One region of the Lactiplantibacillus sp. 7.2.4 genome, then DNA from elsewhere that is predicted to be linked to it. Evidence: riboswitches for the same ligand, from Rfam matches in the RefSeq annotation. Region 1 holds a riboswitch; the other holds the start of a gene.
The links. Region 1 has a riboswitch for thiamine pyrophosphate ahead of thiM (hydroxyethylthiazole kinase). Riboswitches for the same ligand answer to the same signal wherever they lie in the genome.

Region 1 (15,421 bases):
GTTTCTTATTACCAACGAGTTTTGCTGAAGGCCTGGTGGTCATCATTAGTATCTTGATGGGCCACGAATTACCGCTCTATCCGACCCAGCTGTTATGGATCAACATGGTTTCTGCGTTGACCATCCAGTTCGCCTTCATCTTCGAGCCACCCGAAGCCGGCATTATGGCACGGGGACCACGAAACGTGAAGTCCGGGTTATTGTCGAAGCTTGATTATTTCGAAATTGGCTACGTTTCCTTCCTGATTTCAGGACTCGGAATCTTCGCCTACGACTACTTGACCGCACTTGGTTTACCGAACGTGGTCGGTAGTACGATGTCACTGAACATCATCATCTTTGGTAAGATTTTCTACCTCTTCAACTTGCGAAACGACCACCCCGTCATTTCCAAGTATTTCTTCCAAAACAAGATGGCGTTCTACATTATCGGTATTCTGATTCTCCTCCAGCTTGGCATCATTTACTTGCCATTCATGCAATCCGTCTTCCATACGACCAGCATCAACTTCTGGTATGGTTGGGGCATCCCAATTGTCTGCGGGATCGTCGTTCTGATTGTGACCGAAATCGGGAAGTTCATCCGTTTCCGGCGAATGGGTAAAGACCGCGTGCTTGATTAGTTTAGTTGCCGAATAAAAACCGCTCGACCTGGTGGGTCGGGCGGTTTTTTGGTGTGTAGGGAAATTTAGATTACGGTCACCACCATACTAATCATGACCAGTATTGACGCTCCGTAAAAATCCAGATTAATCTTGTATAACTGTAGTACCGTTTCTACTTCATTTCCAAACGTTTTCTTTGCCAACCAGTTTCCCATTATCGGGTAAACTCATTTCTTTAAGCGCGGCTTGGAAGTCATAGTCAGGATTTTGTTCAAAGCTATTCTTATGTACCGGAATAAACGATAAGATTCCGGTGTCATCATCCATAACTGGCTGGTATTCCGCGTTCTCCTTAACATGGTAGTTCGCTGGTATCGGAATCATTAGCGAATGACCCTTTTTTTGTACTTTTACCGGCATTGTGAACATCTCCTTGATATATCGTAGAAGAAACCAACTATCAGCAAAAGTGCTGTGTTTCCTTGCACCAAAAACACAGCACTTCTTGACCAAATTAACCATGACGTTCGAGCAACTTATTTTAAGTCTACAGCGTCTTCAAAAACGCCAACAACGCCTCATTAAACGCTGCCGACTGCTCCGCCATCACAATATGACCGGCATCTGGAACCACGACGCTTTGCCCCAATGGCGCCATTTTAGCCGTCACTGCAGCGAAGTCTGAATCAAAGAATGGCGATTTCTCGCCTGCAATAATCAGAAATGGGACGGTGAGTTGCCGAACGATGTCACGCCAGTCTTGGACCGCATGGTTGACTAATAGTGGGAACATCAACTTGCCATCAAAGGGCGCCTGCTCTTCCACGGCCGTGACCCGCGCGTAAGTATCATCATCGATGTGTTTGAACGTCGAGTGACCGAGCGGCATCCGGAAATAGTCCGGAAAGTCGACCCACTGAACCGACTTGAAGCCGTATGGCCAGTCGGGGGTATTGATCATCTTCGGTGACTGGTCGACATCGATCAACGCCTTGATTCCCGTATCACCATATAGTGAAACGTAGGCAAACCAGGTCGCCGCACCCATTGAGTTACCTAACAGAATCGGCTGCTTTAGCTGCAACTTTTCAATTAATTCATGGGCATCGACGGCTCGGCGACTCATCCGCAATCCCTTAACCGTGTGCTCCGACAGACCTTGACACCGACCATCTAGATTAATGACCCGATAGCCTGCTTGCACCAATACTGGGATTTGGGCGTGCCAAATATCCTTCGAGCCACCAAAGCCCGTCAAAATAACGATTGGTTGCCCGCTACCCTGGTCCGTATAATCTAACTGAACATGGTCTGACGTTATGAAATGCATCTCACTCGCTCCTTTATTGACTGATCATTCAACATCGGCATTGAACTTTGCTGGTGCCAATTTATTCAACCGTTCCAGCCACTGTTTTGTCTTGTTATCCATCATCGTGCTCGTCAATGGATCCGGTTCCATGACGGTCGGCCCCAATAATTGAGCAACCTTCTCCCAGTCAACCCCATTTGCCGTTTGAATGCTGGTCTGTAGGCTTTGAATCTGGTCTGTCTGGACTTGTTGCAGTTGTTGCCGATTATTGTGGGTCATCGCTAGCATCGTGTTAACCGCTAACTGCTCGGTCAGACAGGCGCGCCACGTCTCAGTTGTCAGTGGTTCTACTAAACTAATCCGTTCTTGCAGCGGAACGGCAGGAACTTCTTTAGTTAAAAACGCCGTCCAACGGGGCATCTCCTGATCAAGCAGCGCATACCCCTGCCAAGGCAGTTGCCGATTGAATTGCTGCATTGCCTGTTTGGTGAGTGCTGTCATGGACCAGGTCGTTTGCTCGTCTTCATCTAGCAAATCTTGGGCATTCGCCAACCACCGCGACATGAAGCGTTGCATCGTCTGTCGCATGACTGGCCGCTGTTGGCCGGCCTGTGTTAAATGGTACCGCACCTGCAGAAATTCACCGACTGCACCAGGCCGAATCGCGCGCTGTTCCTGTGCTTGATGCCGCTGTTTTAATTGCCGGAGCCGCTTTTGCTTACTGACACCTGCATAACGTCCTTGTTTAACCATCTCGCCACCACTTTTCTGAGTTTTTATGCGCTCGTTTTTACGATTAACGTTGCTATTAACTTTGATAGCGACTTTGATATTATCTTTGATATTAACTTTGCTATTAATATTAATAGCAACGCAGTCTTAATAACGTTACCTAATTTTACCGCAACAAATGGCCAAAATAAAAGGTTCTTGCCGTTGCCAGCAAGAACCTTAATTGGTCCATCTAAAATTACAAGTTATCTTCCTTGTTCCCAGCATATTTGCGGAAATAAATCAGGGTCATCACGATCAAGAAGACGACACCGACTAAAATCGAATAACGTGTTTCTGGGTTGATAAACATAAAGAGCAACGTTAAGGCCAAGAAAGCTAACGTTAAATAATTGGAATACGGTGAAAATGGCATCTTGAACGGATGGTTTTTCATCTTAGCCGCATTTTGCTTCCGAAAAGCAATCTGACTCACTAAAATAACGACCCATGGCACCATTCCGGGTAGCACACTCGAACTGTAAACCATGACGAAGATTTCGCCGGCATCCTTGAAGAACATTGGTAAGACGACGTTTAAAACGACCCCAATCAGAATCCCAGTCGCAATCGCAATCACGGAATAAAAGGGTACCCCGTGGCGATTCAACAACGTCATCTTTTTCGGTAATTGATGACTTTCAGCCAACGTGTAGGTCATCCGACTCGCACTGTAGATCCCGGAGTTCGTCCCGGACAGAGAAGCGGTGATGACCACGAAGTTGATAATTGAAGCGGCCGCGGTAATCCCAATTTTCGCGAAGGTTTGCACAAACGGTGAGCCAATCTGGCTGAGTTGATTCCAGGGATAAATGCTGACGATGACGAAGATGGCGCCGACGTAGAAAATCAAGATCCGTGCGACGGTCGAACGAATTGCTTTGACGATCGTGCTTTGTGGATTTTCGGCTTCTCCGGCAGTGACCCCGATGAGCTCGATCCCTTGATATGATGCGAGAACAATGGCTAACGCGAACACGAAGCCCTTGACGCCACCAGTGAAGAATCCGCCATGCGTCCACAAGTTACTAATTCCAATCGGCTGTCCATGGTTCCCAATTCCGAAAATAATCAATCCTAATCCGGCAATAATCATCAAAATAATCGTAATCACTTTGATGAGCGAGAACCAGGTTTCCAGCGTCCCGAACATTTTGACCGAAATCAAGTTGGCCGCACATAGGAAGACGATGGCAATCAGGCCGGGAATCCAGTCCGGTAAGTTCGGCCACCAATAGCGACAATAGCCGCCCAGCGCAATCATTTCACTCATCCCGACGACCACGAATTGGAAGATATTGCTCCAAGCCGTGAGATAACCGAAGACTGGGTGAATGTATTCGGAAGCAAACTTGGCGAACGAACCGGTATTAGGGTCGACGTACAACATCTCACCCAACGCCCGCATTATCAGGTATAAAAAGGCCCCTGATACGATGTATGCAATTAGCACGGACGGCCCGGTCCACTTAATGGTCGAGCTCGAACCCATGAACAGTCCGACCCCAATCGTGCCGCCCAGTGCAATCATTTGCATCTGGCCCGTACTTAGTTTTCTCTGCATAAAATACTCTCTTTTCATAAATCAAAGAACTCACACCGCCCATAGCAGGCAGAATGGTATATAGCCTTTATCATAGCTAAAAAAACGCACCGACGCAAACGTATTTCCCGACACATGGTCAGAACGCACCCGATTTCACGCGGTTTCAGCTAACTCTGTAGAAATTTATCAACTCACCACTTTCAACGGCAATAATCGGTATAATAAGGGTAATCAAACTAGAAATGAGGTTTCGTCATGGCAAATTATATTAAAGAAATCCGGGCCTTAGTCGGTCACAAACCAATCATTTTAAACACCGCAGCTGGTATTTTGGTCAATGATCAACAACAAGTCCTACTGAATCTGCGCACTGATACGCATAACTGGAGCTTACCCGGAGGCTATTTGGAATACGGTGAGACGTACGCAGCAGCTTGCGTCCGGGAATATAAGGAAGATAGCGGGATCGACGTTGAAATCGTTGATCGCATCGCCATCTTCGACAAGGGCGAGACAGCTTATCCTAATGGCGACGTCGCCCAGACAATCAGTGCCCTCTTTTTGGTCAAACCAGTTGGCGGTCAAGCATTGACCCACGCCACTGACGAAACGCTCAAACTAGATTATTTCGACTTCGACAACTTGCCACCATTATTGAATCAGCAAAACGCCGACATGATTCACGCGGGGCAACAATATTTACAGGCGCATCCTCAGTAGACTCAGTGTTGATGCAATCAGTCCGACAGTGGATGCGCTGTTGATGAAAATCGGTCAACCCGTCATTCGACTATCACTTGGCGATTATCGTCACTCGTAGTCGTAGCAGTTAGTCGCGGTGGTCATCGATTGCTAGTGACTTCATCAGCGATAAGCGCGCTAAATAAAAACGTTCGCTGCTGCTAGGCGCGAGACGCTGCAGTTACGGCCCCTTTTAGACGCTAAATAGACGGTTCAAGAAAGCTTCCAATTCTTGAACCGTCTATTTTTGGGATTATTTGATTTTCTAGCCTAAACCGCCCATTCGGTGAGTGCCTCTGTCAGCCGCGAAAACAATTTTGACTATTCATTCAACATCGTCGTTCCAACCACGAAGAAAGATGCGTAACCAGTCGGGACTTTCGGTGGTGGGCGTCATTTGTGGATGCTCCGGGTCAGCGATGATTGCAATGCGGGCAATTGCCGTTAACGGTACCTGTTGAATTTCAAACATCGCATAGTTATAAAATGCCAGGCAACCAATTAGTTGGGACTCATCATCCTTAGTTGCCGTACTGAATAACTGCAACGGATAAATGACGTGATCGACCATCCCGACCGTGGGCTGATAATAGTGCATCGTCGTGATCTCATGATAGACGACCGCGTGAATCAAGGCTTGTAGCAACGTTTCGTCCACGTCTTCAGTGCTGGTGGCCGCTAACTGCACGTATTGTTGGTAATTGGCCAGTGCATGATAAGCTTGGTCTCCGAGCGTTTGGCAGATTTTTTCGACCGTAATGGCTGTCACACTTGGCTCTAAGCGCTGACCACCCTGATAATTAGGCAACGCCGACACTAGGATAGCAGCGAGCTCTTGCTGGGTGAAGGTCGCGTGCGTTTGACTCGGCGTCTTGGGTTGATACGGCACCACTGGTTGAGAAGTAAATTGCAAGGCCAGTTTTAGTGCCGGTTGCACCCGTGGATCGCCAAATGGGGCCCAGCTAACCATGAACCCAGCCTGTTCGTGTGCCTTGAGCTGGCCAACACGATAAATCACGGCCGCCTGACTGCCATCATCAACTAAATTATCATTTAAACCGGTCCGCGTTTGCGCACTGAACCCAACTACGTAGAAACTGCTAGCATTGGTCAATACTGCAGCCGAAACGCGTTCATCTTGCCACCGCTGGACGACATCCGCAGTAGCCGTGACTTGGCACGTGACGAGACTGTTGGCTGGAACTTGTGACCAATCCGGGGTGATTAAATAACGTTTGGTGACTTGCAAGGCATCATCCGGCGTCAACCAGGGCGACAGTGGCACGCGTTGATAATTGATAGGCCGACCATTGCACAGTACGACTAAAGTCCCTAATGGCGTTTGCAATAAGTGTTTGGGCATCGCCCCCAGTGAGGTTGATTGCGTCGTCAACTGTTGACGCGCCTGCATCGCTTCTACCGAACTTTCGCCAGTAGTCGTGCGCCAGACCATCACGGATAGATGCTGCTGCTTTTTGTCCAATTCGGTCACTGTGCCATACAACAGTTGACCTTGATCCATCAAGGCAGCGTAGGGCTGATTCTGGTAACGGGCAATATAACCCAGTTTTTCGTGCTGGCACGTCCATACCGAGATGGCATTATCATCATACTGATTGTTAGACTCGCGTTGCAACAGCACTGGCAAGCCAACTTCTAGTTCGGCCAGCACTGGAATGATATTGTCAATGTATCGTTGGCCAACGACCGCAACGGTATCCAAAGATAGCCCGGTTGCTTTAGTTGGTTTTTGTTCGGTTATCTGAACAATATCGGTTGCAGCAATCACCTCAACTGGTGCCGTTTCTGGTTCGATTGGCCGTGCCAAGATTTGTTGTCCCTGATTAACGACCGCAATCACGCGATATATCTTCTGCTGATTGGTCGTAATTCGCATACCCATTTCAATTTGTTTCACAATATCACCCCCACGTTCAACTTAAACTATCTCTATTATACGTAACCGCTATCATCATTGATAGTTTAATGAGTCGTTTCGCAATTTCAGCTTACATAGTCGGTCACTGGGGTAATACCTCTTAGCTGTGATGAAACAACTTGTGTGACCAAATGTTTCACGTGAAACATTCTGCGCCAGTTACACACTCGAGAAACTTGCGGTTAGAAAAGCCTCTTAGAACCAGCAACAACCAATCCTGCTAACAGGGCTGGTTTCACAGCAGTATCCTTACACCAACTCGACGCTATCCGTCATGTGCGCATCAGATCAAGCTACCAAGCCTAGTGCTAGCCCGGTTACTATAAGCCATGTCAGTTTGTGTTTCACAGTCAATCTGCTACTTGCCGTGCGTTATACAGCCGGCCCCACTTCTCCATTTCCATCACGACTGGCTTTAGCGTCAGGCCGAAATCAGTGAGGCGGTATTCGGTCTTAGGCGGAATCACGGGATACACCCGCTTGCTAATCAGTTGATCGTGTTCGAGCTCCTGCAATTGCAATGCCAGCATCCGCCGCGAACAGTCTGGCATTCGTTTTTGCAATTCGCTGAACCGACAAACGCCACTCGTTAACAAATGATACAAAATAACGCTCTTCCACTTGCCAGCAATCACTTGTAAGGTACTTTCAACCGGGCACCCTGCCTGGCAGTCAAAAATCTTTCTCGTATGCATACACAATCCCCATTTCTGATGGTTAACTTATAAGCAGTATACCATTCACGCGTCAGCCTGAGACCGTTACACGCTTGTAACTAAGTGCAAACAAATTCACGTCTTGTTTTTGACTCACAACATCGTATATTTAAGGCAGTCTAAGGGGGATGTTACTCATGAAGAAAATGAAGGCAGTTGGTTTCTATGCACCATTACCCATTGAATCACAGGACAGCTTACAAGATGTCACGCTTCCTGTGCCCGTCGTCAGTGGACATGACTTGTTGGTCCGAGTTGCGGCTGTATCCGTTAATCCAGTCGACGTTGGGGTTCGTCATGCCAAACGGCGGCCGCTTTCTGCACCAAAGATCATTGGTTGGGATGCTTATGGCACCGTGACAGCAGTCGGTGACCAGACCAGTCTGTTCAAAGTTGGCGACAAAGTCTACTATGCGGGCTCGTTCAAACGACCCGGCAGTGACAGTCAATACCAGCTCGTAGACGAACGTATCGTTGGCCTGGCGCCCAAAACCATCCGACCAGAAAAAATTGCAGCCATGCCGCTGACGGCCCTGACTGCCTACGAAGCACTATTTGAACAGTTACAGATTCCATTGACCGCGCCCTCACAGTCGCAACCCTCAAAGACGATTCTCATAATCAATGGTGCTGGTGGGGTTGGTTCCATTGCGACCCAGTTAGCGAAGTTAGCCGGCTTGACCGTAATTTCAACCGCCTCACGTCCACAAAGTATTGCCTGGACAAAAGCACACGGCGCTGATTTTGTCGTCAATCACCGCAATGACTTGGTCCGCGAAGTTCATCAACTCGGGCTAAAATACGTGGACTATATCTTGGAGCTGAACGACCTTGATGGCCATTGGAATGAAATGTGCGACTTAATCAAGCCATCCGGTCACATCGCTTCAATTACGGAAAACCACCGCCCCATCAATCTCAAAAAGCTGACTAAGAAACGTGGCACTTTTGCATGGGAGTGGATGTACGCGAAATTTTACTACGGCACTGATGACCTGCAGTCTCAACATGACATTCTCAATCAAATTGCGGCTTGGCTGGACCAAGGCCTGATTTCGTCCACCCTCACCAAAGCACTGACACCCATCAATGCCGCCAATTTGCAGCTGGCCCATCAGCTGGTTGAAAGTCATCATATGATTGGGAAAGTTGTGGTTAGGGGTTGGGATTAAGGGTGTGAGTCCCATATATTAAGTCACGCGAATACACACAGATTGAACAGTAAAATAATCACCCCGAGAATTTGTGGAGATTCTCGGGGTGATTATTTTCTCTAGCGCAAGGTCCTACTCGACGCACGCTATTCTGGTTCATTTACTTTAATCACTGTATCTCGATTCATCCATTCAGCAAGCCGCCACAAACCGCGCAAACAGTTGTGCTTGAATCGAATCAGCTTGCTGCATCATTTCAGGGTGCCACTGAACGCCTAATTGTAGGGCACCATCCGTCGATTCGATGGCTTCGACGACCTGGTCTGAACTCTGAGCAACGGCTTGAAAGCCATCCGCCACCTGCTTTAATGCTTGATGGTGAAATGAATTGACCGCCACCTTGGTCGTTCCTAAGTATGTCGCTAAGGTCGACTCAGGGGTTACGGTCACTTGATGACTACCATAAGCGGCTAACTGGCCCTGCATGTGTTTGAGCGTCCCTTGGCCCGCCGGTAGATAACTCATGTCCTGGTACAAACTACCACCGTAGCACGCGTTCAAAATTTGCAAGCCACGGCAAATGCCTAAAACGGGTTTATCTGCCGCGTGGGTCGCCCGAATCAGCGCCATTTCATACTGATCTCGTTCTGGATCGATCCCACCCAGCTTGGGCTGTGGCTCCTCACCATACGTCGCGGGGGCCACGTCTGCGCCACCGCATAATAATAAGCCGTCAATTAGCGTGACGTAGCGCGCAATCGTTGCCTCATCCGTCGTCACTGGCAACACTAGCGGCACGCCACCATTAGCCGTAATCGACCGCAAATAATCGCGGTTCACGTAATCGCGTTGCCGGCCCGGAAACATCTGGCTGTCGACCGTAATCACGCCAGGTGCAATGCCAATAATTGGTTTGCTCATTCTCTTTGCCCTCTTTCCAAAAAAATCCCACGGTAACTGAATATTACCAATGGGATTATCATTTACTTTTTATTAGAAATTGTCAACGACTAAGCTCGCCACGCGTCAGTGGCGCTAGTTTGACGACTAAGCCACTCAACCAGACCGCTAACCCTAAACAGACTAGCACTAATAGCGTCGTGCCACCAATAAAGTCTAGTTTTTGGAGTTGATAGTACGCAACGATGCCAATCACCCACCAACTAAAATTGAGCCAGTATGGTAGCGTTGCTTTGCGAATAAAGTAGGTGACGAAGATAATCGCGTATAATGGTGTGAAGACCGAACCAATCAGGTACAAGAAATTCTCATAGTAGGTCATGGCCACGGTCAACGCAATCACTAGCCCCACGACGGTCACGCCGATTGCGAGTCGGTTAATATGCCGACTACCGGTCAAATTCGCTAGACTGGTGGCCGCCGAATACGTATCCAGGAAAGTCGTCGTGACCGTTGAGAAGACGATGATCAGTAACGCAATCAGCCCGAGACCTGAGCGCGTCAACAGGGCCGTGATATCGGTTTGGCCTGTTCGCAAAACGACTAACAAACCAGTCACAAACATCACGATGCTGCCGAGCATGTAGCCCCCAGCGCTGACCAGTGCAACGGGTAACGGTCGGTCAACCCGCTGCGTGTAATCCCCAATCAGCGGTAACCAGGACAGTGCCATCGTGACGTTTAGCTCGACTGCTTGACCAAAAGTCAGGCTGTCTGCCGGTAGCGAATGTGCGGTGGCGGGAGCCATGAAGACCATCGTGAGCATCAGGACGGTCCCAATCACGAGTAAACCGACCACGAAATTGTTGATTTTGAATAGGAGCTGACTGCCCATCAATAACCAACCGATAATCAGAACAGCCACAATCGTTGCCATCAAGATAGGACTTTTGAAGCCAAATAGCTGCCCGCTGATACTGTTCATTGCTAGCTGGGCATTGACGATCATGACGGCGGTCCAACCGACCAGTTGTAAAGCATTTAGCCCAGAAGCTAGCCAGACACCACCCTGACCAAACGCCAGCTCAGCTGAAGCCAACGCCGAGCGGTGCAGCTTGGCACCTAAGTACCCAGCTGGCACCAAAAATAGGCCACAGCCAATCAGGTGTCCGAGAATAATTGCCGCTAACCCGCGCGTTAACCCTAACGGCGCAATCAACGTTCCCGTCAGGATTTCGGCAATTGAGATGGCCGCCCCGAGCCAGAGCAAGAATTGACTACGAAACAAGCGCCCCGTCTTCATAGTCGCGCCTCACTTGCCGTCAACATCGCCTTAACCGTCGCAGCCATATCAGGGCTCTGCGCTAGCATTGAAATCACCGCTGCACCCGCAGCTCCCGTCGCCGCAATCGCCGGCAGCTGGTCGACCGTAATCCCACCAATTGCGACAATCGGCCGTTGTGACGCTGCCACTAATTCGCGTAAGCCAGCTAACCCAACGACCGGATCCGCGTCATCTTTCGAATTGGTCGGGAAAATTGGCCCACTGCCGATATAAGCAATGCCATCAATCTGATTAGCCACTTTAATTTCTGCTAATGTCGAACAAGATAGTCCCACAAATAATTGTCCTGCGACCCGTTCAATCACTTGTGTCACGCGGTCATCGCTTTGACCAACGTGAATGCCATCCGCCTGCAATCCTAAGGCCAGTTCCACATCATCATCCACAATAAACGGAACGTGCGCGTCCGCACAGCGCTGGCGTAACCGCTCACCAAGCGTCAACCGTTGGGCGGCCGTCAACTGACTAGCGCCCTTATCACGATATTGAAATGCCGTAATGCCGGCGTCGAGGGCCGTTTGGACGACCGTTTCTAAGTCGCGGCCCACCACGTCTTGTGTGCCACAAACAAAGTAGGCGCGTAGTTGGGCTGGTTCAAACTCAAGCGTCATGGATGGTCACCTCCTCACTGAGCGCTGCCCAATGATTTAAGGGACCGTGACCATGCCCAACTTGGATACCGTCTTGAATCGTTCCCGCCACGTAAGCTTTCGCTGTCTGAATGGCAGCTGCCATGGACTGACCCTTCGCGAGTTCTGCGGTGATGCAAGCCGACAACGTATCGCCAGTGCCATGCGTCCGCACCGTTTCGATTCGGGGTGCCGACATCCAAAAGGCAGTTCCATCCGCCAACAACACAAAGTCATTCGCCAAATCCGGATTGTCGCCGTGGCCGCCCTTAATAATGACCGTCGTCGCACCCAAATCCTGTAGTGCGTGCCCGGCTGCAACCATGTCTTGATTACTGGTGATGTGGTGTCCCGTCAACCGTTCAGCTTCTGGTAAGTTGGGCGTCACCACCGTTGCTAATGGGAGCAACTCATCACGAACCGTCTGAATAGCATCTTCAGCCAGCAGTGCTGCGCCACCTTTGGCAATCATGACTGGATCGACCGTCAGTGGTCCAAAATCGACTCGTTTTAAATTTTCAACAACGGCATGGACGTGTTCAGCATCCGCCAACATCCCAGTCTTACAAGCGCGAATCTTCAAATCCGCCGCCAATGAGGCAAACTGTTCATCGATCAATTTAGTTGGCATCGCCATAAAATCTTGCACGCCCAACGTATTTTGCGCCGTCACTGCAACGACGACTGCGGTCCCAAAGACGTGCCGGGCTTGCATCGTTTTCAAATCAGCCATGACACCGGCGCCACCGCCGCTATCCGTCCCGGCAATCGTTGCAACTTGTGGAAATTCATTCATAAAACTCTCGCGACCCTTCACTTATTTAGTTTAATTTTGCAATTGCTTGAATCTCTTGCACCGAGACGAGGCTCAGCCGGTCGATCAAATCGATGGCAAACGTCGCTGGCCGCGCAGCCGTCATCTGACTCGCGACCAGTTCGCCGGCACCCGCCAAGACGACACAGGCCACTTGAGCCGCGTCATAAATAGCTGTTGGACTGACCGCGGCAAACGCAGCAACGATGCTGGATAACAAATCTCCCGACCCGACGTGTAGCTGAAAGAGTGGCGTCCCATTGGCAACTTTAGCGACCCGTTTGCCGTCCGTAATAACATCCGTAGGGCCCGACAAAATCACACAACAGTTAAATTGCTGCGCACACCGTTTGGCAATTTCGACCACGTCACCCTGGCCCGCACCGGCATCAATACCTTTCGCTTGCCAGTCGATGTCAGCTAGCGCGGCAATTTCGCCCGCATTTCCCCGAATCACATCGACCGAAAACTTGGCTAATAGGTCCAAAGCGACTTGTTTACGATAAGGCACCGCCCCCACCGCAACCGGGTCCAGCACAACTGGCTTATGATACTGATTAGCCAACTTTCCAACAACGGCCATTTGATTGACCTGTTGCGTCGTCAACGTCCCCATGTTAATGCAAACTGCCCCCGCAATTTGGACCATTGACTCCGCTTCCTGTACTTCTGCTGACATAATGGGCGACGCGCCCAGCGCATTCAACCCATTGGCAACATCCTGGACCGTAACAAAGTTGGCAATGTTAAAAACGATTGGATTTTGATCGCGCAACGTGTTCAATAATTGTAACGTCATTTCAAGTCTCCTCCTTAGTCCTGGTCACGGCTAATAAAAAACGACCACTGATCAACTTACATCGATCCAGTGGTCGCTAATAGTAGCAATGACACTTTCCTACGCAAGTTTGAGCTTACAGGTTCGAAGGGATCGGCACTTACAGCACCATCTCAGCCCATTTTTGGACACCCCTAGTGTTTTGAGAATTCAATTGTTACCCTCTAGTTTACCGATTGTAACCGGTAACGTCAATCTTTGTGTCAGCCCATTATTCGAGCGAACGCAACGTATTATCGTTTAATCTTCATTGACGTAATGGTTATAATAAAGACAACTAAACTTTAAAGAAAAGAGTGATTGTCGATGCAAGCACTAGTTGTCCCTGCGCCATCAGATCGTTCCTTAGAACAGCTTGAATGGCAAGAACGGCCCATGCCTGAGCTGGGAGCCGACGAAGTTTTGATTAAAACACAAGCAGTCGGGCTCAACCCGGTTGATTACAAATTAGTCCTAGGTGGCGATGACGCCTGGAAATACCCCCACATTTTAGGCCTGGACGTGGCCGGAATCGTTGAAGCAGTCGGCGCTAAAGTCACTGACTTCGCCCCTGGTCAACGGGTCTGCGGTCACGCGAACCTAGCTAAAGATGGGACGTTTGCAGAATATACCTGCTTGCCCGCTGCCGCCCTCGCTAAAATTCCAACGACCCTCAGCTTCGAAACTGCCGCGGCCAGTCTCTGCGCTGGCTTGACTGCCTATCAGGCTTTGTTACGCAAGGCCAACCTGAATGCGGTGCACACCGTCCTCATTCACGCGGGTGCCGGTGGTGTCGGCAGTATGGCCATCCAGTTGGCGAAAGCTGCGGGCAAAACGGTCTATACGACGGTCTCGCAACGCAAACAGGCCTTTGTCGCACCGCTTCATCCTGATGCGCAAATCGATTACCGCCATGAAGACGTGACGGCTAAGATTCAAGCATTGACTCAGCAACGGGGCGTCGACTTGATTGTCAACACGATCGGCAATCCTGAAGCTGACCTACCCCGTTTGGCCTACAACGGACAGCTGGTTTGCGTCCTCGATACGCCTCAGACTTTCCCAAAGAACCAAGTCGTCAGCGTTAGCAAGCTCGATTTGGGTGGCGCCCATCGCAGCGGCAATCCCGCCCAAGTCGCGGACCTTGGTCAAATGGCTGCCGCCCTGTTAGCTCTGATTGAAGCCGGCAAAGTCGACCCCTTGATCAGCGAAGTCTTGAAACGCGACCAGCTCGTCGATGGTCTGCAGCAACTCCAAGCAGCCCAAGTGGCCGGTAAACTCGTGGTGACGTTTGACTAAGAGACGCCACGTTAGGTCTTCACGATTCAGTTATCTCAACAACTTTCTACCAGAACGAATTTTAATATCGCGAATCAGGTCTCGTTTTAACCATTGTTGAGCAGTGATTTCCATAAATGAAATCGAATCAAAAGAAAAATGCACTTCAAGGGCGGCCTTGAAGTGCATTTTTGGGGTGTTAGCCAATGACCATTATTGGTAAAAATTCGGCTGGTATCATCGTCATTGGCGCCATGGACGAACAAGTCCTCTTGCCGCCACCTCCTCGTCCATGGTGGACCGAATCAGTTATTAAGCAAAGGTTGCCAATTGGGCCTTCGTCAAGGTGTCGTTCATGCGACCACTACGGAAGCCGCCTAAGTCGAGGGTCACGTAACGGAAGCCTAACGATTGTAATTGACGGTTGACGCGGTCATTGAAGACTAAGAAGTCGCCGATGCGTGCTTCTGGTAATTCGATCCGCGCAATGTCATCGTGGTACCGAACCCGCACCGTTGGGAAACCTAAGTCCCGCAAGTACTTTTCTGCGGCCATCACTTGGGCAATGTTGTCATGCGTCAACGTCGTGCCATATGGGAAACGTGAAGATACGGAGCATGAGGCCACTTTGTTCCAGTTCGTTAATCCAAGTTCTTGTGCTAAAGCCCGTACATCCGTTTTGAAGAAGTCGGCTTCTTGTAATAAGCTCCGAGCGCCCGCTTCAGTCCGTGCCTTCAATCCTGGCCGATAATCATTTTCGTCATTTTTGATCATGCCATCTAGGACGGCGGCACTCCCATTGTTTTCAGCAATGGCGTTCAACCGGTCGTAGAATAGTTTTTTAGCATAGTACC
Region 2 (15,421 bases), on a different contig from region 1:
TCCACCACGTTTCCGGCCATTGCCCAGAATGCCTGGAAGCCGGCGTAGGACGTCGCTACAACAGCACGTTTACGCTAATTCGCACTGTTTCCAACGGGTCTCAGCTGGCAGCTCTTGAACTCATAAAATAGCATGATTCAATCAGCTTTAATGCTAAAGAACACTTATGCGAAGATTAACAGCGAGTGCCTAAGTAGACGAGTAATAAGCCGCCAATCAAGCTAAGGGCTAAGTATAGCCCGGCGACGCGCCGATGCTGGTGGCGACTGAGTAAGACGATTTCGTTGATCATTGTTGAGAACGTGGTGTAGCCACCCATGATGCCAGTACCTAAGAAGACTTGCCAGTGTCCAGATAGTGGGCTTGTCAGAATCCACCCCAGCAGGAAGGCGCCAGTCAGGTTGATAAAAAGTGTGGCGACTGGTAAGGTCCAACGCTGATTGAGGGGCCGCGCCAACTGCATGATGCCGTAGCGGCCGAGTGCCCCGAGTGCCGCCCCACCGCCAGCTAATAAGACTAAACTAAACATTACGCCTCACCCTCCGGTAACCAGTGTTCACTGAGCAAGTTTCCAGCTAGTCCAGCCAGTAGCCCCAGTCCGATGCTGACAACAATAGACAGCAATGCCGAAACGCTATGGCCACTTTGATAGCTCTGTAGCGTTTCAAAAGTGAAGGTCGAAAAGGTGGTGAAGCTGCCAATCAGCCCAACACTCATGCCCATAATAATGGCCTCAGAGACTGGTAAACGGGCTGGTAGCAGCGTCGTAATCAGACTCAGAACAAAGGCGCCGACGATATTGATGAGGCACGTGATCCAGAAATGTTGTGGCCAGGTCACAAGGAGGCTGAGTGCTTCTCGCAACCCGCCGCCTAGAACGGCAAAGGCGGCGATGGCGATGATTTTTTTCAATATTGACACCCGCTTTCTGAAAGTAACTCTAGTTTACTGAAAGTTGGACCTGAGGACAATCCGTCAGTCGGACCTTGCAAAATAAAAATAAACATGCTAATCTACAAAGTAACTTATGAAAATACGAGGTATTCAGCCGATGCGCAACTAATTAATTCTAGTAACTGAACAGTCACCAACCCGATATGAAGGGGTGGACTGTCCGTTTTGGGATTAATTAGAGGTGCTGGCTGAATCGATGGTCAGCGGTCTCATGATTTGAGGGCGTTTTTTTGTGTCCGCAAATCATGATGGACAATTAATCCCTGCAGTAAAGGGGATGTTGATCAATGACAATGATTAATTTAACGAAGATTCAAAAAAATGTGGCGGGACGGGCACTATTTACGATTGACCATTTGGTGGCGACCACCGGTGATAAGATTGGGGTCGTCGGTCGCAATGGGACGGGAAAATCAACGCTTGCCCATTTGATCACCGGAGTAGATACCGATTACCGTGGACAACTGGTGACGGATGCGCCCGTCAGTTATGTGCCACAACTGGCTCCGACACTCGATCAGAGTGGCGGCCAAGCAATGATGTCCAGAATCCGCCAAGCCTTGAGTGCCCGACCCGCAATCTTGATTTTAGATGAGCCGTCGTCAAACTTGGATGAGGCGCATCAACAGTGGCTGATTGCGCAACTGCAAGGGTTTCATGGTCTGTTGATGTTGATTTCGCATGACCGCCACTTGTTGGATGCGGTAACCAATCAGACGTGGGCATTTGAAGACCAACGGGTTCAAGCCTATGCGGGTAATTATGCCCATTATCGTGAAGTCCGCGACCAACAACGGCAGACGCAGGAAGTGGCCTATCAGCGTCAGATGCGTCATCGACGTGACTTGTTGGCGGCTCAACAACAGCGTAATGAAAAGGCTCAGCGGATTCGAAAGGGCAATCGGCGGATGTCAGCGGCTGAGCGGTCCAAAACGAAATCCTTGCGAGAAGCGACGGCGGCCAAGATGGAGCGGACGGCGAAGCGAATGGTTGCACGGGGGGCACACGAACCGCAAGTCGCCAAACCATTGACGCAACGTGGGTTTAAATTGGTGGCGACTGACTTTCCAAGCTTTACGGGGAAGACCGTCGTGACGGGTCTTAACGTGACGTTGAAGCAATATGGCAAAACGTTGTTGACGCACGCTGATTTTCAAGTACTGCCTCATGAACGGGTCGCAATCGTGGGACCCAATGGCAGTGGCAAGACGACCTTATTACAGGCGATACTGTCCCGACGAGTCCCCGGGTTAACATTAGCACCGTCCGCTAAAGTCGGCGTCTTCAATCAAGATATGACGATGCTGGATGGCGAGCGTTCTGTCTGGGAGACGGTCCGGCGAGCGAGCCAATTACCGGACCAAACGATTCGTAACGTCATGGGCGCACTCGGCTTGCCAGCCCGTTTTTATCAACAACAAGTGGCCGCATTGAGTGGTGGCGAACTGGTGAAGCTCCAGTTAGTCGCCATCTTAGTCGGACAATATAACGTGCTGATGCTCGATGAACCGACTAACTACCTGGATGTCGACGCACTTGAAGCGTTGGCAGCCTATCTGCAAGACTATCCGGGCACCGTTCTGTTCGTCTCACATGACCAGTCATTTCGGGATGCCGTGGCGACGCGGACGCTACAATTGACCAATCAGCAACTGCTTGATTTTGCTCAGGTCGCCGTAGCCCCCAAACTTGCGGAAGCGGATATTGCCGTTCTGCAATTCAAATATGACCAGCTGATGATGGACCCTGCGGCAACGACCGCCGAAATTCAAGCGTTGAAGCACCAAATCGATCAATTAAAAGCATGATCAAAGGCCGCCCAACTAGTCATAACGCTAGTTGGGCGGCCTTTAGATGATAGTTAAGTCCACGGAATCACGAAGACGCCGATTTGTAATAAAATGACGCCCGTAATCACGATGCCCCAATCCACCTTGGTGAGTGGAATCTGGCGGTAGTGGGTCCGGGGCGCGTCCTCAACGAATCCGTGTGAACGCATCGCCTGTGCCAGATTTTGCGACCAGTTGATCGAGATTAAGATGGCTTTGAAGTAGAGCTGCGGCGACCAGAAGGAGAGCACTTGGCCACGCATCAGTCCTGCCGCCCGAATCACCTGAACTTCGTGGCGGATTCGTGGTACCAGGTTGTAAGCAGCCAAGACGCCATAGGCAAATTTGGCTGGCATGTGCCAATTTTGTTCCAACGAATCGGTCAGCTGTAGGACGTCGGTCGTGAGCGTAAACGTCGCACCGGTAAAGACGAAGGCGTAAATTCTAGTGAACAGTACCCAGGCCATCAATGTTCGGTCGCCGCTACCGTTAATATATTGGGTGCTCCACAAGCCAATCGCCGGCAACAGTGGTAACAGGACTAACCAGCCGAGCGTCCGCAGTCGGGTCCGGTGTGCCAGCAAATAAATGATGGCTAGGATCACCAGTGCGACGTTGAGACTAACGATGGTCGTGAATGAAATTTCTAACGCGATAATCAGTAATAATAATAATTTCATACTTGGATTCACGGTCGCACCACCCAATCTAACTGATGATTTTCAAAATGCAGCTGATAGTCGATCAACGGCAATAGTCCGGTCAATTGATGACTGATAATGATCAATGTTTGTTGAGTTGCGGCCTGCGTCTCCGTCAGCAGTGTCACCAGTGCGTTGACAGAGCGCAAGTCCAAGCCTTTCAACGGTTCATCCATTAAGAGCACTGGTGATTGCATGATCAACATTAATAAAATCTGTAATTTCTTTTTCTGCCCCTCACTCAGCGTATAAATAATTTGGTCGTCACGTCCAGCTAAGTTGAGTTGGGTGAGCGCGGCTTGAATTCGTTTGGGCGTAAAGTAATCACCGTACGCGTAACGCTGACTTTGCGCCAATTCTTCAGCGACCGTGATGTTTAAAAACTGAGTTTCGGCATCTTGAAACAGTAAGGCAACGTGCCGCGCATAGCGTTTGCGTTTTAATTTTGCAATGGGCGTACCGTTGTAGCGAATCTCGCCACCGTATGAATGCAAGCGGACGAGGGCTTCAAAGAGTGTCGACTTGCCACTGCCATTGGGACCCGTAATCAGCGTGTTATGGTGGGCGAGTAACTGCCGCGTCGTGGGTGCAAGTAGTTCCCGGTCACCCGCTGCAAGGGTCACCTGATCTAACTGAAAGCACGGTTTGGTCACTGGTTCCGGTGCCGTCCACGCCCGCTGAGGTTGGTCAGTGAAAGCGGCAAATAGTTGTGGCCATTCGGACTGGGCAACGGGGACTAACTGGTGATTCGTCAGCCGCACCACTTGGTCTACGAGCTGATCATAACCCGCTAAGTCGTGGTCAGCTAGGATAATCGTTTTGCCGTGTTGGTCGCGCAATTCAACGAGTCGTTCGAGTAGTCCGGCGCGGGCTTCGGGGTCCACGCTGGCAAAGGGTTCGTCGAGCAAGATCACATCGCTATCCATCGCCACGATAACGGCGAGGGCAACCTTTTGTTTTTCACCACCTGATAGCTGGTTCAAGAGACGCGGTTGTAGGTGCTCAATCCCCACGAAGGCCAGTGCGTGCCGCAATCGTGCCATCATCTGTGAGCGGGGCACTTGTAGGTTCTCCAATGCAAAAATCAACTCGTGCTCGACCGTGTCCATGGCAAACTGTTGATTTGGATTTTGAAACATCATCGCGACGTGCCGCGCGCGCTGATTAGCGGGTAGGTCGTTTAATGATTGACCGTCAAATGTGATACTGCCGGATGCGTCAACTAGCGATATGCCCCCCGCCATCAGCTGAAGTAGTGTTGACTTGCCAGTTCCCGACGGCCCCGTTAATAAGGTGAACTGTTGTGACGGTAACGTTAAATTAACGTGTTCCAGAATGGGTGTCGGCGCCTGTGGATATGAATATGTTAAGTTGTTCAGCGCGATACGAGCCATTCTTGATTCCTCCATACCAAAGTGCGAGATTAATGTGTCGATTTGAGAACGTGGCTACGGTCAAGTAAGTCAGTAATTGCCTTGGTCAATAGACCACCGAAGACGAACATTGAGATGAAGCGCACGACTAAGTATAAGATCAGTAGCCAGAGTTGTAGTTTGAAATAGCCATTACGAGCCAGATCCCAGCCAAACGTCACCAGCGTGGTTGTGGTGGCCGCAGCCGTTAATCCTAACCAATCGTAATGTTTGTAGCCGGTTGCGATGTAGCCGAGTTCGGCCCCGAACCCTTGAACGATCCCCGAGATCAAGGTCGTGATACCCCATTGGCCGCCAAAGAACATTTCGACCGTCGCTGCGAGCAGTTCGCCTAAGGTAGCGGAACCCTTTAAACGAATCAGGTAGCCCGCCAGCATCCCGGGCATGCACCATAAGCCCAAAAGCAGTTCGTTGGCGAGACCGCTGAGCCCGAACGGTGTCAGTGCTGCACTCAGCACGTTATAAACAAAGTTGGTCCCCATAAAAATCGCCCCAAAGAAAATCCCGATAAGGGCCAGTAAAATAATGTCGTTCAAGTACCATGATTTAACCCATTTCATTGTTAAATCCTCCCAAAATAGTTTGTCATTCACGCATCTAAGCGACAAAAAACGCCCACCACAAGTAACAGTGGCAGGCGGCTAAGTCTGAATTGATGGTTCCCCAAATAAAGCATTGCTCCCTGCGCTGGCATTGTCCAGATTCAGGTTCAATGGGTATTATCTCAGCCGCAATGGCACCCCAGTTGCTATGAATGATACGTTCAGTGTAACGGATAATCACGTTGAGTGCAATCAAATTTCCAGAAACCAAAGCAAAGTACGATGAAAAATCACAATTTTGTGGTTTACTAGGGTTAAAGCAAGGCAATTGATTAATATTCTTAGGAGGGATGTTGATGGCTGAATCAGTGTATGACTTTACCGAAACGGAAATGAGTGGTGAGACACTCGACTTGTCGCAATATCGCGGGCAAGTGTTATTGATCGTGAATACGGCCAGTAACTGTGGCTTGGCGCCACAATTTAAAGGATTAGAAGAACTCTATCAGAAATATCATCAAGAAGGATTAGTGGTGCTTGGCCTGCCGTCTAACCAATTTCATCAAGAAAAGGCTGATGATGAGGAGACCCACGACTATTGTCAACGGCACTATGGCGTCACCTTCCCAATGACGAAGCGCGTGATGGTCAATGGTGACCAGGCGGACCCGTTGTTCACTTATTTGAAACAAGCGGCGGGACATGGGCGCATCAAGTGGAACTTTACCAAGTTCTTGATTGGCCGCGATGGTCGCGTCCTCGAACGGTATGCGCCGACGACTCGTCCAGCAACGTTTGAGGCTGCGATTCGCGATGCTTTGGCAGACCGTTCTGAAGATTAGTATGGTTTTGTTTTGAAAATTTTGAAGAAAGAAGTGGATTGAGTTGGAAACTTATACGCTACGTGATGGATTGACGGTCCCGAAGATTGGTTTTGGGACTTATAAACTGAATGGTGCGCACGGGGTGCAGGTGATTGGTTCTGCAATCGACCGCGGCTATCGATTACTAGATACGGCCTTCAATTATGAAAACGAAGGGGCCGTGGGTGAAGCAGTGCGGCGGTCATCCGTGCCACGCTCGGAGTTGCTGATCTCGTCCAAACTACCAGGGCGGCATCACACGTACACGCAAGCCATCAATACGATTCAAGAATCATTGTATCGAGCCGGGCTCGATTATTATGATCTGTATTTGATTCACTGGCCCAACCCGAAGGAAGACCATTACGTTGAAGCTTGGCAGGCACTGATTGACGCTCAGAAGTTAGGCTTGATTCGTTCGATTGGGGTCTCCAACTTCTTACCGGAACATTTAGACCGGTTGGATAAGGAAACCGGGGTCTTACCCGTTATCAATCAGGTCGAATTACACCCGTATTTCAACCAACAAGCACAACGGGACTATGATCAAGCGCACGGTATCTTAACGCAGGACTGGAGTCCCCTTGGCCGCGCGAGTGAGATGCTACAAAATGAGACGCTTAAAGCGATTGCGGCGCGCTACCATAAAAATGTTGGCCAACTGATCTTACGCTGGGAGTTACAACTCGGTACACTACCAATTCCGAAGTCGTCGACACCGAGTTGTCAAGCAGGGAACATCGACGTGTTTGACTTTGAAATCAGTGACGCTGATATGGCAACGATTAATGGCCTGAGTCGGGCAGATGGTCGTTTGAATGACCAAGATCCGGCAGTTTATCAGGAATTTTAATTAAAACGCTGGATGTAAAAAAGATAGTGGCGCTGTTGTGATGACAACTGGCCACTATCTTTTTTAGGTTGGCTCATTTTTCTGGAATTTGAAGCGTTATAAAACAGTATTACCGGTATATTCGAGAATTAATGGTATCAATTGCAAGAAAACTAGTTATTTGCTCATGATGATAAAAACAACTAGTACGTAGGCCGCAAGTAATATTAATAATATGATTATCATCAATACTTGCACAAGACGGTTTATGAAGCGGCGGTTCAAAGCCGGGATGAACTCTAGGTAGGCTGTTAAGGCTAGAAAGCCCGTAATGGCTAAGCCGCTCCCGAGAGACGTATTCCAGTAAATGAACCAGAGACCGACTATCGCGACGAGTAGTCCGATAATACCGATCCATTTGTGCATCTTATTTTGAGGTGCTAAGAACGCGAACATGTCATGATCACTCCTAACGATATGTGGCTATGAATGCCGATAATTCCAGCTTAACATATCGAAATTGTGGTTATGAGCTATAATTTCATACAAACCAGGAATGTGCTAAAAATAATCAAAAAATAAGGATGCTTCTGTGTGTACTGGTGCAGTAGCGATTTGCTTTTTTAATCATACAGGATGCTAATGGGGTAGCTGTGCGCCACTATCTGGTAAAATATGCTTATGGGTATGTTTTAAGGGCGGTTGGCTGTTTTTATCTTGGAAGGTCGTGGTAGTATGACAAATACGTTTCCCACACTAGGAAAGGTTTTCAGCCGTGGTCACTTTACCTGTTTGGTTTGCTTTCTTGCAGATCATTTTGAGCATCGCACTAGCGATGTATCAGGTATGGAACGCCAGAAACAAAAAATAGCCACCCCAAAACTTTGGCCAGCATTGGGTGACTGTTTTTTAGTTATCTAAATTTTAAAGCCAACTGCTCTTAGAGCGGGCCTTGATTCAAGTCGGTATTAACGTACCGGCTTTTTTACTATCTTTATTTTAACACGTATACACTTCGGGAAGTATATTTTTGATTCAAAAAAATCAAAATAAGCGCCCAATCGATTGATATAACTACTTTATTACGCGCGCTTAACCGCAATCATCTTAACCTGATAAGCCCTGTTCGGCGCACTCACAGTAAACACGTCGCCAACGGTATGATTGGCGAGCGCCTGGACGATGGCGATGTGAATGAAATCCTTGGTTGTTCAAGATTGGCTTCTCGTTTACCGACGAGTTGATAGGTGATTTGGCCATGGTCATCAAGGTTTTCAGCCGTGGTCACTTTACCTGTTTGGTTTGCATTCTTGCAGATCATTTTGAGCATCGCATTAGCGATGTATCAGGTATGGAACGCCAGAAACAAAAAATAGCCACCCCAAAACTTTGGCAAAACTTTGGCGAGTAACCGGGTGACTGTTTTTTGGTTATCCAAATTTTAAAGCCAACTGCTTTTAGAGCGGGCCTTGATTCAAGTCGGTATTCGCGTACCGGCTTTTTTACTGCTTTTATTTTAACACGTATAGGCTTCGGTAAGTGTATTTTTGGTCCTCCAAAAAATAAAAATAAGGGCCCAATCGATTGATATAACTATTTTACTACGCGCGCTTAACCGCGATCACCTTAACCTGATAAGCCCCGTTCGGCGCGTTCACAGTGACCACGTCGCCCACGGTATGATTGGCGAGCGCCTGGCCAATGGGCGATGTGAATGAGATTTTTTGTTGTTCGAGATTGGCTTCCTGTTTGCCGACGAGTTGATAAGTGATTTGGTCATGGTCGTCTAGGAATTCGATGGTGACGAACTTGCCAATATCCAGTTGGTCATTGTCGGCGGGTTGGACGATTTGGGCATACTGTAACTGTTTGTTGAGAAAACGTAGGCGACTTTCTAAGCGGCCCAAGTCGCGTTTGGCACTACTATATTCAGCGTTCTCAGAGCGGTCGCCCAATGCAGCGGCCGCGGCGAGAATCTTGATTCGTTCGGGCCGTTGTTGTTTCAAATCCTCGATTTCTTGTTCAATCGCATGGTAGCCGGCCGCAGTCATTTTGTTAAAAGTTGGTTCCATCGCTAAGACCTCGTATCCGTTAAATTTCTGGGAATAGTTTACCGCAAAAGTGACTGAATTGGTACTGGCCAGGCAATCGCTACTGTTCATCGCGGCTGCGTAAGTGATTGCTATATAGCATGATGCCGCTAGTAATCGCGGTCAGAACAACCCCTGCGAGCAGGCTGATGAACGGATGATGACCGGCAGTCAGAAGGTAAAAGCCAACGAAGAAGCCAACTAGTTCAATGAGTGCGCTTACGCCGAGGTAGCGCCATGACCGTTTCGGTTTGTCTTCTATTGGGGTGCTCACGTTGAGGGAGAGCACAATCATAGTGAATACGGCAATCATGAGGACGAGGAACAACGGATTGTCGTACGTGAAGGCGTGCAAGAGGTCACTTTTTTGCCAGCCTTGCCATAGTAAAATCAGTAAAATGACACTATTTTCAATCAATAACGTTGTGCGGATGTTCTTGAAATTTTGTAAAATTAAACGTTCGTCGCGAATCTTCTTCATGATTGAGACCTCCTAACTTGGGTCGATCCAAAAGACGGTATCCAGTGTTTGGTGGAGTGCATAACAGAGGTTGAGACAGAGCTTCAATGAGGGATTATAAGTGCCTTTTTCAATCAGGCTTAAAGTCTGCCGGGTGATGCCAGTAAGGTTGGCGAGTTCTTTTTGAGAAAGCCCTGCCGCTAAACGAAATGCTTTGACGTGATTGTCCACGAATTTTCCTCTGATGTAAAATATATGTTCCATTTGTCCTTAGTATAAACGCAGGCCAGGTGACTGACAACCGGAATTGATTGGTTTGGACAACTGGCAAACGTTGACAACAAAGATGACGCCAAAAAAAATAGCCAATGACTTTGCAGCCTTGGCTAGTCGTGGAATTTCTCACGTTCCACGGAGTTACGAACAAGTTAAGTATAGGCAAAGTTATCAGAAAATACAATTAAACTATTAAGGTAGTTTAGACTGATAGCTTAAAGATGGTAACGATTGCAAGAAAATTAAATTGGATTTTTTAAACAAATCCCTTGTATTTTAGTCTAGACCAATATACAATTGGACTATACCAAACAAAGAGGGAGTCAGTTAATTATGAAAGTTATCGTAGTAAAGGATCAAGCTGCCGGCGGTAAGGAAGGCTACAAAGTATTTAAGAATGCTTTAGATAATGGTGCGAAAGTATTTGGGTTGGCAACTGGTTCGACACCCGTTACAACTTACCAAGAAATCGTAAATAGTGATTTAGATTTCAGTGACTGCACATCCGTTAACTTGGATGAATACGTTGGGATTGCACCAGACAACGACCAAAGTTATAAATACTTCATGCAAACTCATTTGTTCAATGACAAGCCATTTAAGGAATCATTCTTGCCAAACGGTTTAGCTTCAGATCCAGAAGCTGAAGTTAAGCGTTACGACAAAGTAATTGACGAACACCCAATCGACTTACAAATCTTAGGAATCGGCCGTAACGGTCACATTGGTTTTAACGAACCTGGGACCCCTCGCGACATTACGACGCACGTGGTTGACTTGACTGAATCAACGATCGAAGCCAACGCGCGGTTCTTCGCTAGCGAAAATGATGTGCCTAAGCAAGCCTTCTCAATGGGCTTAGCTTCCATCATGAAGAGCAAGCACTTATTGCTTGAAGCATTCGGTGAAAACAAGGCGGATGCCGTTAAGGGTATGATTGAAGGCCCAGACACGGTTGACTTACCAGCAAGTATCTTGCAAAACCACCCAGACGTTACCGTTATTATTGACGAAGCGGCTGCAAGCAAGTTAAGCAAGAAGTACTAAACTGAATTTAAAAGCCATTTGCAACGATGCGTGTTAGTACGTGTCGAATTGACGAATGGGATAGAATGATTTTTAAACAGCTTCACCGCGGTAGTTAGCCGCAGTGAAGCTGTTTTTTTGGGTTGATGGGTCGCCGTAATTGAAGTGGCGACTAGTAGGCTAATTTTAAATCAATCGTAACCTAAATACCCGTCAAAGACTGGTATTAAACATTTCTTGACGGGTGTTGATTGCCTCATTCGGATAAGTGTTTTTCTAATTCGTGCCAAAAATCTGTATCTAGGGGTTGTTGCTTCTGATACGGTTCACCCTTAGCAGGAGAAATCGGGGCATACATTGTTGTGAGATCCGGCTTAAGCGGTTCGTTATTAAAGTGCCGTTGATTGCCAATTTTGACAGGGCTAGTAATCGTCCCAATGGTCAGGATGGCGGCGGTCTTTTTCGATTTTGCGACGCGCCCTTTATTGACACTAGTATAACCAGCTGTTGGGACGCCAATCGTAGTCACTTGCGGATTTCGTTTCAAAGCCATGATCGTCATCTCAGCCGCGCTACCTGTTCGAGAATCCGTGATGACCACGACTTGCTTGTGAATGGCCGCATGACTGGCTGGAAAGCGATAGCTGTTGCCAAGCAAGCCACCGTGAATTTGTGTGGCCGTCATCACGACTTGCTTGCCATGGTCAGCATTGTCAACTTCAGACCACAGGACACCCTTAGGGATGATTGCGGCTAATCCGGCAATCATGGGGTAATAGTCCCCACCTTGATTGTGCGCAAAATTCAAAAAAATCGTCTGCTGATGACTAACGGTTTTCAGTAGCTTGCGCAGTTGTTGCTGATACTTGTTGGTTTTTTTACTATCGGCCGAAAAGAACGTTGGCACATTCAGCACTTGATACCCGTCAATGTTTGAAATTGACGGATAATTAAGTTGTTCCAATTCTTTTGGAGAATCTGTCGCAAACGAATGTCGATTTCCTTGTTGCAAAATTGCACTTAATTCGCGCACGGTCTTAACGTTTTTTCCGCGATTCGTCTGTTTCACTAACGCTGACCACTGCTTGGGTTGCTCAATAATGCCATGTTTACTCATCTCCGAAATAACTGCCGGGGCTTCGAGATTATCCGTGGCGGTGGGCTGATGGTGACAACCCGCCAGTAAAATTACTAATCCCAACAAGCTGATTTTGAAATACCGCGTCAAACTTAAAGTCATATCATTCAAATCCTTATCAAAAGTCAATTACCGGCCAAAAATGACAGTCTAGGCGCATGACTGACGTAAATGGTTGGTGGCGTAGCGACTTCAGCTAGTCACTAACATTTTAGAACGTGCTTATATCATTTCTAACAGTTTAGAATGTGCTGACATCATATCTGAGCACAGACCTGATTAGCGATGACAATACAGATTGCCACCACCTGCATAAGCGCCATGATCGCCTGCTGGACACGAACCGTGGTAAAGTCCACCAGATCCGTGTGGTGTCGGAATTCCAGATGGAAAAGCCGTCTTTGGCCAAGTAGCAGCTTGTGAATTCAAGGCAGGCGTAAACAAGAACAGACTGCCTGCGCCCACTGTAAGTAGAAGGCCTAATACTTTTGTTTTCATATGAAAAAAGCCCCTGAAAATATCATTTCACTCCGGTAATCGCTTACATTGTCCCGCTAATCGTCTCCCTTAACAACCTGTTTTCACAAAGTTTTCAGTGAGTAATCGTCAATCAGTCTAACGACCCTATCATGGCCTCTTAATACGTCAACTCAAAAAATGTCGTCACAAACGCTAATCGAGTTTGTGACGACATTTTGAAGGGGCGTCAGACTTTCAAAGACGGCGCCGAAAATAGTTAGTGAAGGTTTGGCTCTTGAGATTGGGCTCGACCGGGGTAATTAACAAAGTAGTGCGCGGTGGCATGTGACCGTTACCTACGCTTTTTTAGATGGCGATTCTAACGCATTGTTCTTGATAATTTGAGGCCGAATCGTCTGGATGAGTGCGTTAAAAGAGCTAATGACGTTTGGTAACTGTCCTGAACCGTGTTGGATAACCCACTCCAACAGTGTCATCTGCAAATTAGCTGTCATATCCGCAATCAGGTCAATTGGCGTCACCTGAGTTAGTGACTGTGCTTCAATGTAATGCTTCCAGCCATTATGTAGAATCTGTTGAAAATTGACTTTTAGATCAGCTTCTGGCTCATGGACGGTAAATAAAATATGAATCGCTTGTTGATTTTCATCTAAGAGCACCCAAATACTTTGCATGAGTTCATCAAAGTTACCATCAATAATCAATTGAAAGTGTGGCCGAACTTTTTGTGTGAACATTGTGCTGTAATGGGCGACCATTTTATCTAATAAATCATATTTGTCGAGGTAATGGCTATAAAACGTTGAGCGACTCGTTAAGGATTGTTGACAAATGTCGGCAATCGTAATTTGACGAAATTTTTTAGTTTTGAGCAAGTCTAGGAAAGCAGTTTGAATATCACGTTCGGTTTTGATTCTACGGACATCTTTTGGCATGGTAGCTCCCTTAATTGATCATAATTAGTAGTAATAAATTAAGCATAGCATATTCGATAATTTTATGAAAATTTGTTCGTTTTCGAACACTTGAAGCCAAACTGTTTGAAAGCGGACAACTGCTCTTATTTTGACAGTCGTAAATTCGGTTGGAATCTCCTATGATGATGTTGTTGAAAGGAAGCCGGCGTTATTCCCTTTAAATTAAAAGATTAGAGGTAATTGAAATGTATACTTGGACTTTTTGGATTTTAGCAATTTGGTTTGTTATTAATGTTATCTGGATGTGGTTTGCTCTAGATAAGCCAGGGTTACAAAAAACGTTTGCATGGATTAACGTGATTGCCGTTGTTTGGGGATTCTGGGCATTCTATGGTGCCGCACCAGTTGCGGGCCTCCATATTTGGTTTGAACTATTGAACTGGGTAAATGTGCTGTTGGCCTTACTGCAGTTCTACTTCGGTTATCGGCATGCGACTAAGCAAGCACAATAAGCGCCATCGTTATTAGGAGAATGTAGGTTGAATGTAGATGAAAGGGTCTGATCAGATGACGAAAGCAACTATTTTCACAGGGACAATTGACCATTCGGGATTTGTTGTTCCAGACATCGACGCCGCAGTTAATTTTTTCGTGGACGTGTTGGGGTTTGAAGTCCTGCAACGTCCCGGACGGATGCAACCCAGCAGATGACAGTCTGACACGGTACTTTGGCGTTCATACGGGTGCAGTAATGGAAGGTGCGGCCTTTCTACAGTATGGTGGTCGTAAGATCGAACTGGTTCAGTGGTCCGCCCCACGACAAGTTGATCCGCAACTGAATCCCGCTGACGTTGGGGCCGCACATCTCGCCATCACGGTCAGCGATTTATCGGAAGCAAAAGCCTATTTTGAACACCAACCGAATGTCACGGTCAGAGAGATGGGGCCGTTGGGGTTCTTCTACATCACGACCCCTTGGGGAATGGAAATTCAAATCATGCAACAACCGTAAAACCCAATCTAGCGCCTCTTTTGGGTGATGTCAGTTATTGTGATTAGCCGTCATACGACATGAATGCAATCTAAGATTCCTGAGTAATTTGGGAGCCTTGGATTGCTTTTTTTGTTGGGATTATCGGGAACGACATGGTTATCGTTCGGCACATGATAAATGAAATCCGAATAAAAGACACTGAAAGCTGACGACAAACTAAAACGACCTTCAAAATTGAAGGTCGTTTTTAAATTGACTGCTAATTCTAACGTGACAGAATATGGCGAGTCAGCATACGGCGGAGATATCCGAACAGTACGCCTTACAAGTTCTGTCCTTTTTCCCAAGTCGTTTTCGATAACAACAAGCCTTGCTTAACCAGCGTGTCGAACAAAGCGTGGGTCCGCTTTGAAATTTCACCAGCAGTTTCAGCGTTGGCCTGGGTTAAAAATGTCGTGGCATCGCCAGTGATTGCGGCGTCGGTTGCGGCGACCCGGCCCCGTGCATAGGATTGGCAGCCGTCGCGATAAGCATTGACTGTCTCAGCAAATTCATGCCAGTGCGGTTCGATTAGAACGGAAAGGGTCTTCGACAGCCAGTACACATTATCGACGTCGACGGTGCCAGTCGTGTTACGGTAGTCCAGCGGCGTGTCGTTGATATTCGTAAAGAATGGGACGTAGGGTGCGTAGGAGAAGAAGCCCATCGCGATCCATTGAATGGCCGCCTGCTCAGCAGGGACGTCATTGCGAATTTGGAGAATGGACGAGCATTGGTTGCGGTCCATCGCAATTGACCGGTACCGTGTTTGTTCGCGGTGGTCACCCGAGGCAAAGGTGCCAAATGGGTCGTACGGGGTCCCGTTGTAATGTGAAGATAGGAAGAA

Region 2: another riboswitch for thiamine pyrophosphate. It lies ahead of KGF70_RS12085 (ECF transporter S component); the one in region 1 lies ahead of thiM (hydroxyethylthiazole kinase).

The regions. Positions count from the first base shown of each region.
Region 1 is NZ_JAGYGS010000009.1:34,605-50,025, reverse strand. Features, by position in the region: gene KGF70_RS04930 (cation-transporting P-type ATPase) at 1-623, shown strand, start outside; gene KGF70_RS04925 (AbrB family transcriptional regulator) at 783-1,025, opposite strand; gene KGF70_RS04920 (alpha/beta fold hydrolase) at 1,153-1,935, opposite strand; gene KGF70_RS04915 (hypothetical protein) at 1,960-2,670, opposite strand; gene KGF70_RS04910 (amino acid permease) at 2,888-4,252, opposite strand; gene KGF70_RS04905 (NUDIX hydrolase) at 4,490-4,954, shown strand; gene KGF70_RS04900 (HIRAN domain-containing protein) at 5,301-6,893, opposite strand; gene KGF70_RS04895 (helix-turn-helix domain-containing protein) at 7,265-7,609, opposite strand; gene KGF70_RS04890 (zinc-binding alcohol dehydrogenase family protein) at 7,777-8,802, shown strand; gene KGF70_RS04885 (gamma-glutamyl-gamma-aminobutyrate hydrolase family protein) at 8,977-9,705, opposite strand; gene cytX (putative hydroxymethylpyrimidine transporter CytX) at 9,788-10,987, opposite strand; gene thiE (thiamine phosphate synthase) at 10,984-11,640, opposite strand; gene thiD (bifunctional hydroxymethylpyrimidine kinase/phosphomethylpyrimidine kinase) at 11,630-12,454, opposite strand; gene thiM (hydroxyethylthiazole kinase) at 12,480-13,271, opposite strand; TPP riboswitch at 13,351-13,456, opposite strand; gene KGF70_RS04860 (zinc-binding dehydrogenase) at 13,617-14,588, shown strand; gene larE (ATP-dependent sacrificial sulfur transferase LarE) at 14,880-15,421, opposite strand, start outside.
Region 2 is NZ_JAGYGS010000043.1:9,876-25,296, reverse strand. Features, by position in the region: gene KGF70_RS12110 (CrcB family protein) at 176-529, opposite strand; gene KGF70_RS12105 (CrcB family protein) at 529-912, opposite strand; gene KGF70_RS12100 (ABC-F family ATP-binding cassette domain-containing protein) at 1,242-2,762, shown strand; gene KGF70_RS12095 (energy-coupling factor transporter transmembrane protein EcfT) at 2,816-3,475, opposite strand; gene KGF70_RS12090 (ABC transporter ATP-binding protein) at 3,472-4,878, opposite strand; gene KGF70_RS12085 (ECF transporter S component) at 4,908-5,477, opposite strand; TPP riboswitch at 5,578-5,671, opposite strand; gene KGF70_RS12080 (glutathione peroxidase) at 5,816-6,301, shown strand; gene KGF70_RS12075 (aldo/keto reductase) at 6,345-7,175, shown strand; gene KGF70_RS12070 (hypothetical protein) at 7,890-8,075, shown strand; gene KGF70_RS12065 (GreA/GreB family elongation factor) at 8,290-8,475, opposite strand; gene KGF70_RS12060 (hypothetical protein) at 8,413-8,565, shown strand; gene greA (transcription elongation factor GreA) at 8,756-9,226, opposite strand; gene KGF70_RS12050 (hypothetical protein) at 9,306-9,725, opposite strand; gene KGF70_RS12045 (helix-turn-helix transcriptional regulator) at 9,738-9,968, opposite strand; gene KGF70_RS12040 (glucosamine-6-phosphate deaminase) at 10,314-11,027, shown strand; gene KGF70_RS12035 (S41 family peptidase) at 11,263-12,246, opposite strand; gene KGF70_RS12030 (hypothetical protein) at 12,424-12,642, opposite strand; gene KGF70_RS12025 (TetR/AcrR family transcriptional regulator) at 12,960-13,559, opposite strand; gene KGF70_RS12020 (hypothetical protein) at 13,787-14,053, shown strand; gene KGF70_RS17800 (VOC family protein) at 14,091-14,252, shown strand; gene KGF70_RS12010 (hypothetical protein) at 14,209-14,553, shown strand; gene KGF70_RS12005 (C69 family dipeptidase) at 14,858-15,421, opposite strand, start outside.